DNA from 2 places in the Streptacidiphilus albus JL83 genome. Region 2 is predicted to be linked to the other one. Evidence: riboswitches for the same ligand, from Rfam matches in the RefSeq annotation. Region 2 holds a riboswitch; the other holds the start of a gene.
What was found. Region 2 has a riboswitch for ZMP and ZTP ahead of BS75_RS30755 (phosphoribosylaminoimidazolecarboxamide formyltransferase). Riboswitches for the same ligand answer to the same signal wherever they lie in the genome.
Positions count from the first base shown of each region.

Region 1: linked by a shared signal. The riboswitch ahead of BS75_RS35695 (methyltransferase domain-containing protein) and the one ahead of BS75_RS30755 (phosphoribosylaminoimidazolecarboxamide formyltransferase) in region 2 are both predicted to bind ZMP and ZTP.

Region 1 covers NZ_JQML01000001.1:8,198,968-8,203,639, forward strand. The annotation lists gene pheT (phenylalanine--tRNA ligase subunit beta) at 1-743, shown strand, start outside; gene BS75_RS35690 (ArsR/SmtB family transcription factor) at 854-1,267, opposite strand; gene BS75_RS35695 (methyltransferase domain-containing protein) at 1,311-2,117, opposite strand; ZMP/ZTP riboswitch at 2,129-2,208, opposite strand; gene BS75_RS35700 (HipA family kinase) at 2,341-3,192, shown strand; gene BS75_RS49640 (hypothetical protein) at 3,268-4,416, opposite strand; gene BS75_RS35710 (S41 family peptidase) at 4,605-4,672, opposite strand, start outside.
Region 2 covers NZ_JQML01000001.1:6,985,087-6,989,758, forward strand. The annotation lists gene BS75_RS30745 (ACT domain-containing protein) at 162-563, opposite strand; gene BS75_RS30750 (hypothetical protein) at 607-1,131, opposite strand; gene BS75_RS30755 (phosphoribosylaminoimidazolecarboxamide formyltransferase) at 1,331-2,488, opposite strand; ZMP/ZTP riboswitch at 2,518-2,602, opposite strand; gene BS75_RS30760 (aroma-sacti cluster domain-containing protein) at 2,808-2,999, opposite strand; gene BS75_RS30765 (aroma-sacti cluster domain-containing protein) at 3,613-3,804, shown strand; gene BS75_RS30770 (radical SAM protein) at 3,948-4,672, shown strand, end outside.

The sequences.
Region 1 (4,672 bases), 1.2 Mb from region 2:
TGGTCTTCCGGACCGACGGGACCGACCGTGCGTCGCTGTTCCACGCCCCGCGGCTGCCGGTCGACCGCCGTCCCACGGACGAGGAGATCGCGCAGCTGAACGCGGCGCTGCCGCGTCAGCCGCACCGGGTCGCCACCGTCCTGGCCGGCCACCGCGAGCCGGAGGGCTGGTGGGGCAAGGGCCGCCCGGCGACCTGGGCCGACGCGGTCGAGTCGGCCCGCACGGTGGCCGAGGCCGCCGGGGTCGAGCTGACCGTCCGCCAGGCGCAGTACGCGCCCTGGCACCCGGGCCGCTGCGCCGCGCTGTACGCGGGGGACCGGCTGGTCGGCCACGCCGGCGAGCTGCACCCGCGCGTGGTCAAGGCGCTGCACCTGCCGGAGCGCACCTGCGCGATGGAGCTGGACGTCGACCTGCTCACCCAGGACGGTCCCCGCAAGGTCGAGGGCCCGAAGATCTCCGGGTTCCCGGTCGCCACCCAGGACGTCGCCCTGGTCGTGGCCGAGGACGTCCCGGCCGCCGAGGTCGAGGCGGCGCTGCGGGCCGGCGCCGGTCCGCTGCTGGAGTCGATCCGGCTGTTCGACGTCTACACCGGTGAGCAGCTGGGCGCGGGCCGCAAGTCCCTCGCCTACGCGCTGCGCTTCCGGGCGGCCGACCGCACGCTGACGGCGGACGAGGCGAGCGGGGCCCGTACGGCCGCGATCGCCGAGGCCGTGGCCCGTACCGGGGCCGCGCTGCGCGGCTGAGCCGCGCCGGACGACCGCGAAGGCCCGCCCCCCTCTCCGGAGGGGGGCGGGCCTTCGCGCTGTTCAGGGCCGCTGTCGTCGCAGGGCCGCTGTCGGTTCCGGCTGCCGTCTCACGCCCGCAGGTGGTTGACGTGGTAGACGGCCTGGTCGAGCAGTTCCGCGACATGGTGGTCGTAGAGGTCGTAGACCACCGAGCGGCCCCGGCGCTCGCCCACGACCAGGTCGAGGTTGCGCAGCAGCCGCAGCTGGTGCGAGCAGGCGGACTGCTCCATGGCCACGGCCGTGGCCAGTTCGTTCGCCGCGCAGGGGCCCTCGCGCAGCCGGGCCAGGATCAGCAGCCGGGAGGGCGTGGCCAGGGCCTGCATGGTCGCGGCGACCTTGGCGGCGTTGCCGGCGTCCAGCCGCGCGGGCGGGACGCTGTGGGCGGGGGCGTCGTGGATCGAGGTGTCGCGGACCGGGGTGTCGCGGACCGGGGCGTCGCCGTCGGGTGCTCGGTCAGGCGCGGTGGTCGTCTCGGGGCCCATACCCGTCATCATACAAGAGACACTTGGACAAATGAAGGACTGTTCATGTGTTCCTGTGTTGCGCCCGCTGCGCCCAGGCCATGACGGAACGATTCAACGTGGCGTGGAAGCCGCCGCCGTCGGACAGCCGCTGCTGCTCCAGCAGCCAGCCCTCGGCCCGCTGCTGACCGATCGCCCGCTCGGCGACCGCACGTTCGGCCGCCCGGCGCAGCGAGATCACCAGGTCGAGCTCGGTCAGCGACGCGTACACCGCGAGCTCCACCTCGATCCGGACGTCCACGAAGCCGGCAGCGTTCAGCAGCCGTCGCAGCCGCCGCCCCATGTCCCGCTGGGCGATGCCCGCGCCCACCCGGGCGCCGACCGCCGCGGCGGTCTCCGGGTCGGCCGAGTCGACCGTGAACGAGGCCCAGTCCGGCTCGGAGACGGCGATCCGGCCGCCGTCCGGCCGCAGCACCCGGTGCACCTCGGCGAGCACGGCGGCCGGGTCGGCGACATGCTGCAGCACCCGTTCGATCCGGCAGACGTCGAACGCGCCGTCCCGGAACGGCAGCCGCGCGCCGTCGGCCTGCGCCAGCCGGCACTCCAGGTCCTGGTCGGTCAGCCGGGCCCGGCTGGCCTGGAGCATCACCGCGCTGATGTCGACGCCGACCGCGGTCAGCCCGTCCTCCTCCAGCTGCGCCAGCTCGTGCCCCGCGCCGCAGCCCAGGTCGAGCACCCGCTCGCCGGGGCGCAGGCCGAGGCCCTCGCGCAGCCGGGCCCTCGGCCCGGCCAGCCCGCGCTGGGCGCGCTCCAGGTACTGGACCAGCCCCTGCGGGCGGGTGCTGCGGTCCACGTCGGAGAAGGTGCTCATGGCGGCTCCCGGGCGGGCGCCCAGGCGGTCGGCTCCCGCGAGGCTGCTTCCCGATGGTCTCTTCCATCCCGGTCCCGCCAGTCGCGTCGGTCGGCATTCTGCCGTACGGCCGGTCGGCCGCGCAGCCGCTCGGGGAACGGGAGCGGAGCGCCTCGTTTGTTAGGGTTCCTGCGGGCGTGATCGGGATCACGAAGGTGGTCGTGATCGGGAGGAGGACGGGGCGATGGCGGGACTGGCCGAGGTCACGGCGCTGCACTACCTGGTGCCGCTGCGTGCGGGCGGATCCGTGCCCGGGGTGGTCGAGACCGACGACCTGGGCACCTACGTCGTGAAGTTCACCGGCTCCGCGCAGGGACGCAAGGCGCTGGTGGCGGAGGTGATCGTCGGTGAGCTCGCCCGGCGGCTGGGGCTGCGCTTCCCCGACCTGGTGCTGGTCCACTTCGACCCGGAGGTGGCGAGCGCCGAGCCGGACCCCGAGGTCCAGGACATCCTCCGGGCCAGCGGCGGGCTCAACCTCGGCATGGACTACCTGCCGGGCGCGACCGACTTCACCCCTGAGTCGCTGACGGTGTCGTCGGCCGAGGCCGGCCGGGTGGTCTGGTTCGACGCCCTGGTCGGCAACGTCGACCGGACCGTGCACAGTCCCAACCTGATGGTCTGGCACGGGAAGCTCTGGCTGATCGACCACGGCGCGGCGCTGATCTTCCATCACCGCTGGTCGGGCGCGGAGGAGTCGGTGGCCAAGCCCTATCCGATGAGCGCCCACGCGCTGGGCGGCTTCGCCCCCGACGTCACGGCGGCGGACGCCGCGCTGGCCCCGCTGGTCACCCCGGAGCTCCTGCGCGAGGTGGTCGCGCTGGTCCCGGACGAGTGGCTGGTGGACGAGCCGGGATTCGACTCGCCGGAGCAGCTGCGCGAGGCCTATGTCGCCCACCTCGCCGCCCGCGCGGCCGGCTCCGCGACCTGGCTGCCGGAGGGCTTCGCCACTCCGGAGCAGCTCGCCCGGGCGGAGGCCGAACGCCAGGCGGCGACCCGCGCGGGCCGCCCGCCCTGGCTGCAGTACGTCCGGGGCTGAGCGGCCCGGGGCCGGTGCTGTGGGGTTCCGGCGTAGGTGGGGTGCCGGCGTAGGTGGGGTGCCGGTGTCGTGCCGTCAGTGCCGACGGCGGTCGCGGCGGCCGAAGCCGATCGCGGCGGTGATGGCGAGACCGCCGGCGAGCAGGGCCAGGGCGGCGGCCAGCACCGGCTCCAGGCTCGTCCCGGTGGGGGCGAGCGGTCCGCCGGAGCCCGAGGGCGAGGGCGAGGGCTCCGGCGGGGCGCCCGAGGAGTCGGTCGGGTGCGGGGTGGGGGTCCGGCTGTCGCTGGGTGAGGGCGAGGGTGAAGGGCTGGGGCTCTTGCTCTCGCTGGGGCTCGGGCTGGGACTGGGGCTGGGGCTCGGACTGGGGGAGCTCGACGAAGGGCTGGGGGAGGGCGTGATCGTCCTTTCGCAGTGGGCCTCGACCTCGCCGAGCCGGATGTCGGTGATCGGTCCGTCGTAGACCTCCTCGCCGGCCGGGTTCCGGAGGACCCCGGTGGCGACGATGTCGATCCAGGCGCGGGCCGTGTACACGCCGGGGGTCTGCCCGCCGCCGGCGGGCTCCTCGTGACGGGTGAACCGGACGGTGACGGTGTTGTTCGGGCCCAGGGTGGTCGGCTCGCCCAGCTCGGCCCCGGTCACGGTGAGGGTGGTGGTGCCGAGCGAGACGGGGTGGCCGAGGACGGCGATCAAGTTGGCCGCGGTCCGGGCGTAGGCCAGCGCGTAGGGGCCCACCGGCGGCGGGGTGCACTCGGCGTAGGTGTCCAGGGTGGCGACCGACCCCGAGGGCGGCAGGATGCTCACGAACTGGGCGTTGCCGATCCGCAGCGTCATCCCCGAGTTCTGGGACTGGGCGTAGACCTTGGCGCTGGTGTTGGAGGTGCGGCTGGTCTGGGCGCCGTCGATGGTGACGTAGGTGAGCACGTGGTCCGGGTCGGAGAAATCCCCGTTGTCGTCGGGGGCGTCGACGACATCGGACTCGGCGGTCCCGTAGGTCCCCTGGAACCCGACGGTCTTCAGCGCCGGGATGTCCGTGACCTGAAGCTGGATCAGTTTGGCGCTGGCGTACTGGCCGACGGCCGCCTCCGCTCCGTCGAGGCCGGCCAGCGACACCGCCAGGGCGGCCGCGACCGCGGCCGTCGCCGCGGCCAGCAGGGCGGCACGCGGGTGGCGGGGCGGGAGCGGGGCCGGGCGTACGACGGATCGACGGATGTGCTCTGCGGGCATTCGTGCAGTACAGGGCGGTGGCATCGGTGGCTGGGCCGAGCTGGCCCGGTCCGCCCTGGGACCCTCCTCCGGCTCGGCAGAGTATCCGTGTTGATCATGATGTATGACCCGTCGCGGCGGGACACGCGGCGGCATGCCCCGGATGGCCGTCCGCCCCTGGCTGCCCCTGGCTGCTGGGCCGGGGCCCGCTAGGCCGGAGGCTGCTCGGCGAGGGCCTTCTCGGCCAGGACGCGGGCGCGGTCGAGCGCCTCGGACG
Region 2 (4,672 bases):
CCAGACCAATGAGGTTGTCAAGGCCATGAAGGAATCTGTGCGGGCCTGTTGGTCCGGAACGGGAGCAGCACGCCGGGGGACGGCAAGTGCCCTGCCCCGGAAGGGAACAGGGGCCCGGGCCGGGGGTGTGGTGACCGGACGGAACGGGGGCGGACCGTCGGTCAGGCGTGGCGCTCGGCCAGGCTGGTCAGCAGGGCGACCGCCTCCGCCGCGCGCTCGTGCGGGACGAAGAGGTGGTCGTGGTGGAATCCGGCCACCACATTGCAGCTCACCCCGGCCTCGGCGAGCACGTGGGAGACGGCGGCGGTGAGGCCGACCGCCGCCAGCGCCGAGTGGACGCGCAGGGTGATCCAGCCCGCGACGTAGTCGTAGCGGAGCCCTGCGCCGTCGGCCTCGGACTGGAGCGCGACCAGGGTCAGCCCCTCCGGCTCCGCGACGGTGACCACCGGCGTGACGCCGGGAGGGACGAGGGCGTCCTCGACCGTGGTGAAGACGAAGCGTCCCGGGTTCAGCTCCGGTCGCATGCCGCCCAGCAGTCGTTCCAGGTCCAGTTCGCCGCTCACGGGGCTCAGCGTAGGCGGTCGACGGCCCTGTGGCCGGGAGCGGTCAGCCGTGGCGTCGGCGGACGGCGGCGCCCAGCGGCACGATCTGTCCGCAGGCGGCCAGTAGCAGCCCGCCCACGGGAACAACCGCGATGCCGATCAGGATGGTGAGGAAGCCCACGACTCCGGCGAGGAGCAGGGCGGAGCCCAGCGCCCAGGCCGCCCGGCCGGCCCAGGGGCCGGAGCGTCCGGCGGCGGCCGAGCGGAGCAGCAGGCCCACGAGGAGTGTTGCCAGCAGCGGGATCGCGACCAGCAGCAGCACCAGGTATCCGCTGTCCGCCACCAGGGTCACCTGCGCCGTCGGCAGCAGGGTGGTGGACGCGTGGAGCGCGCCGGCGCCCGCGCCCACCGGTGCGGTCGCCGTCGCATAGGCCGGAGGGCTCTGCGGGGTGACGATCGGTAGCACCAGGGCGAGGATCAGCAGGGCGAGGCTCCACGCGGCCGCCAGGCCGACCAGGAAGGCGGCGACACGCTCCGGGCGCGGGGCCGAGGGCGCCGATGAGACGCTGCTGTTCAAACCGATCGCCATGACGACCCCCGTCGCTGTGGTGGGGAACAGGCCGTACTGCCCCCGTCACCTCCCATCTTCTCCCTCCTGGACCGCCGTTGGTACCCGTTCGGCGCCCCGTGTGCTGTGCCCCGCGCCACAGTGCCGCCGTGCCGGGACGCGGGGAAACCGGGCGGGCGACCGGGGCGGGGGACCTGGGCGGGGCACCAGTGCCCCGCGCTCAGTGGTGGAACAGCCGGAGGCCGGTGCGGACCAGGGTGATGCCGTGCTCGCGGCAGGCGGCCTCGACCTCCCCGGAGCGGATCGACCCTCCGGGTTCGGCGATGTGGTCCACGCCGTGGCGGCGGGCGTGGTCGACGTTGTCGCGGAACGGCAGTGCCCCGTCGGAGGCGAAGGCCACCCCGCGCAGCGAGCCCTGCCAGGACGCGCGCTGACCCTCCGTCAGTGACCGTGCCGGTGCGGTGAGAACCTCCCCGAACCGGGCCCGCTCGTCGGCGGTGAGGTCGCCCTCGACGAACCGGATCTGCCAGTTGATCCGGTCCTGTCGGCGAACCTCGGGGCGGAACGTCAGGGACCGGACGGCGGGATGGCGGCGCAGCCACCAGGTGTCCACCTTCGATCCGGCCAGCCGGGTGCAGTCGACCCGGGACTGCTGCCCGGCGCCGATGCCCAGGGTGACTCCGTCGCGCACGTAGCAGACCGCATTGGACTGGGTGTAGCGCAGGACGGAGAGTCCCAGCAGCAGGTCCTCGCGGGCGCGTTCGGTCAGTGGGCGACCGTCGGACGCCGTGGCCAGGGAGTCGGGAAGCGGAGCCAGGTCGCGTTCCTGGGTCAGTCGGAGGCCGAAGACCTCCCGGGTCTCGTGCCGGGGTGACACGAACGCCGGATCCGCCTCGATGACCAGGAAACGGCCCCGCTTCTTCCGGCCGAGAGTGGCGACCGTGCCCGGCTCGAAGCCCGGGGCGATGATGCCGTCGCAGACCAGTCCGCCGAGCAGGTCGGCCAGTTCGGCGTCGACCGGGTGCGACACGGCGGCGAAGTCGCCGTAGGAGGACTTCGGGTCCGCGTCCCTGGCTCGCAGATACGCGGAGGCCGGACCGCCGACCGCCGAGCCGGTGAGGCCGTGCAGTTCGGCGGTGACGGCGTCGAGCGGACCGGCGACGGCGGCGCCGGCCGGTGAGACGTGCTTGAACGAGGCGGCGGCGGGGCGGCCGAGCAGGCCGGACGCCTCCCGCACCAGCTGCCAACTGTTCAGCGCATCGAGCAGGTTGATGAGCGACGGTGACCCGTTCAGTACTCGCACCGGCCAACTTCCGGGGGTCACCGGCTCGGCCGGAGCCGCCGCCTGGTGCGGGTTGGTGCCGTAACGCAGTTCCATGACATGCCTCCTCAGCGGGACTTCGCTGATGGAGGCGCCCAGGCGGTCGACGCTCGCATCGGAACGGGACCGCTCCCCGGTGGTCGTCCACCCTCGCCAGTCGCGGCCCGGCCCCCACCCTAGTGGGTGCGGGGACGGAATCCGCTCCGCCTCGTCCTGCCGGACGCCGTCGGGCCGCCCCGGAGTGAGTGGAGGCGGCCCGACGGATGCCCCGTTCGGAGCGTTCGGAGCGTTCGGAGCGGACGGAGCGGACGGGTGGATAGGTGGACGTCGGGCCGGAGAGGCTGGGCCGGAGGGCGCTGGGCCGGAGGGCGTGGGTCTAGAAGATGCCGGCCCCGACGACGATCTGGCCCTCGACGTCGGGGGCCACCGCAGCGAGGCGGCTCTGGACCGACGTCAGGGTGGCGACCTCGGACTCGGACAGGGTCGCGATCACCGACTTCTGCTCATCGCTGAGCTGGTCCACCGGGGTGCCGGCGTCACGCAGCGACTGGAGTGCGTCAAAGGGCATGGCGGATTCCTTCCGAAAGGTCGGCGGCTGGCGACAACCATCGTGCGGACGCCTCCCGGGTCGGGCAAGGTGTGCCGGACAATCGAACCGAGAAATCGTGGCGTTGACGACTGATCAGAATTCCTGCCGTTCCGGTTCTCGCTCGCCGCACTTTCCGGGCGCGGCCGACCGGCCGATCGAATTCCGATGATCGGACCGTTGATTTGGCCGCTGATTCGTCAGTCGATCCGGCTGATAGCCAGTGAAGCGGCGGATCGGGAGCGGATAGGGAGCGGATCCGGCGTGGGTCAGGAATGGATCAGGAATGGATCGGGAATGGAGTGCGGCGCCTTCGGGGCGGGTCCGGGAGGAGCTCCGGTCCGCGGTCGCGCTCCTTCGCCCGCCGCTGTCGCGACGGCGGCCGGCGCCGTCCCGGGTGGCTCCGCGCGGGCGGACGGCGCCGCTGTCGCTGGGGCGTGGCGGGCGTGACGGTGCCCGGGAGTCGTAACTGTCCGTGATCAGTCGTCAACGCCACAGTTCCTCGTTGCCCGGGCCCTACGAGCCTTGTGCCGTCTGCCGAGGGCCCGCATCATGAACTCGCCCACCTCTCCTGCTCACGGTGAAGGATTCTGCGATGTCCTTTGACGCACTTCAGGCCCTGCGTGATGCCGGTACCCCGGTCGACCAGCTCAGCTCGGAGCAGCAGGCGGTGATCTCCACCTTCGCCGAGTCCGAGGTGGCCACCCTGATCTCGGTTCAGGGCCGGCTGGCCGACGTGGCCGGCGACGTCGAGGGTCAGACCGTGGTCGGCGTCGGCATCTTCTAATGCCCGAGCGAGGATTTCGGCCGTCCCCGTCGAGCAGTTCGGGGGCGGCTGATTGCGCCACTGTACATGCCGCCCCTGCTGCTTCGCCGGCCTGAACGGATGCCTACGTGGTTCATATCGCCGATGTCCTCGCCAGACGCCACGTGCCAGCTGCGGGCCTTTTTCTCTCGCTCACCCGAAGATGCCCGCTGAGTTGCGCGCACTGCTCCACCAATTCCACGATCCGCAGCGAGGAGCACGCGGCCGCGCCGTTCGTGCGGCTGGTCGAGAGTTTTACGCCGCAATCCCGTCCTGAGTTCGTCTTCCTCACCGGTGGGGAGGCGCTGCTGCGGCTGTCGACGGTGCGTCGGATCGCCCGGGTGGCACGGGAGCGGGGATCAAGGACGGTGCTGATCACCGGGCTGTTCTTCGCCCGGGCGCGAGGCACGGTACCGGCCCGGCTGGCCGAGGTGCTGCGGACGGTGGACCACGTGGTGGTGAGCCACGACCGCTTCCACGCCCCCGAGGTCCCTCGGGCGCACGCCCTCGACGTGGTCGCCGAACTCCTCGGTCTGGGCGTCGACACCAGCTTCCAGCTGGTCGCGGACGGTCCCGACGACCGCTACATCGCCGAGACCGTGGCCGAGATCCGGGCCCGCTTCGGCGATCGCGTGCCCGCTCTGGTCGCCCCCCTCGGTGCGGCGGGACGCGGAGCCGCGCTGCTGGACGCCGTCGAACTGATCGACACCCTCCAACCCGGTGTCCGGCCCGGCGGCCCGCCGCCACCGAGCGGCCCGCCCGCGCCCGTTGCCGCCTCTGCCCCTGCTGCCGCCGCACCCGCGCCCTGCGCGATGGCCGCCTGGCCCACCGTCGCCTACGACGGAACCGT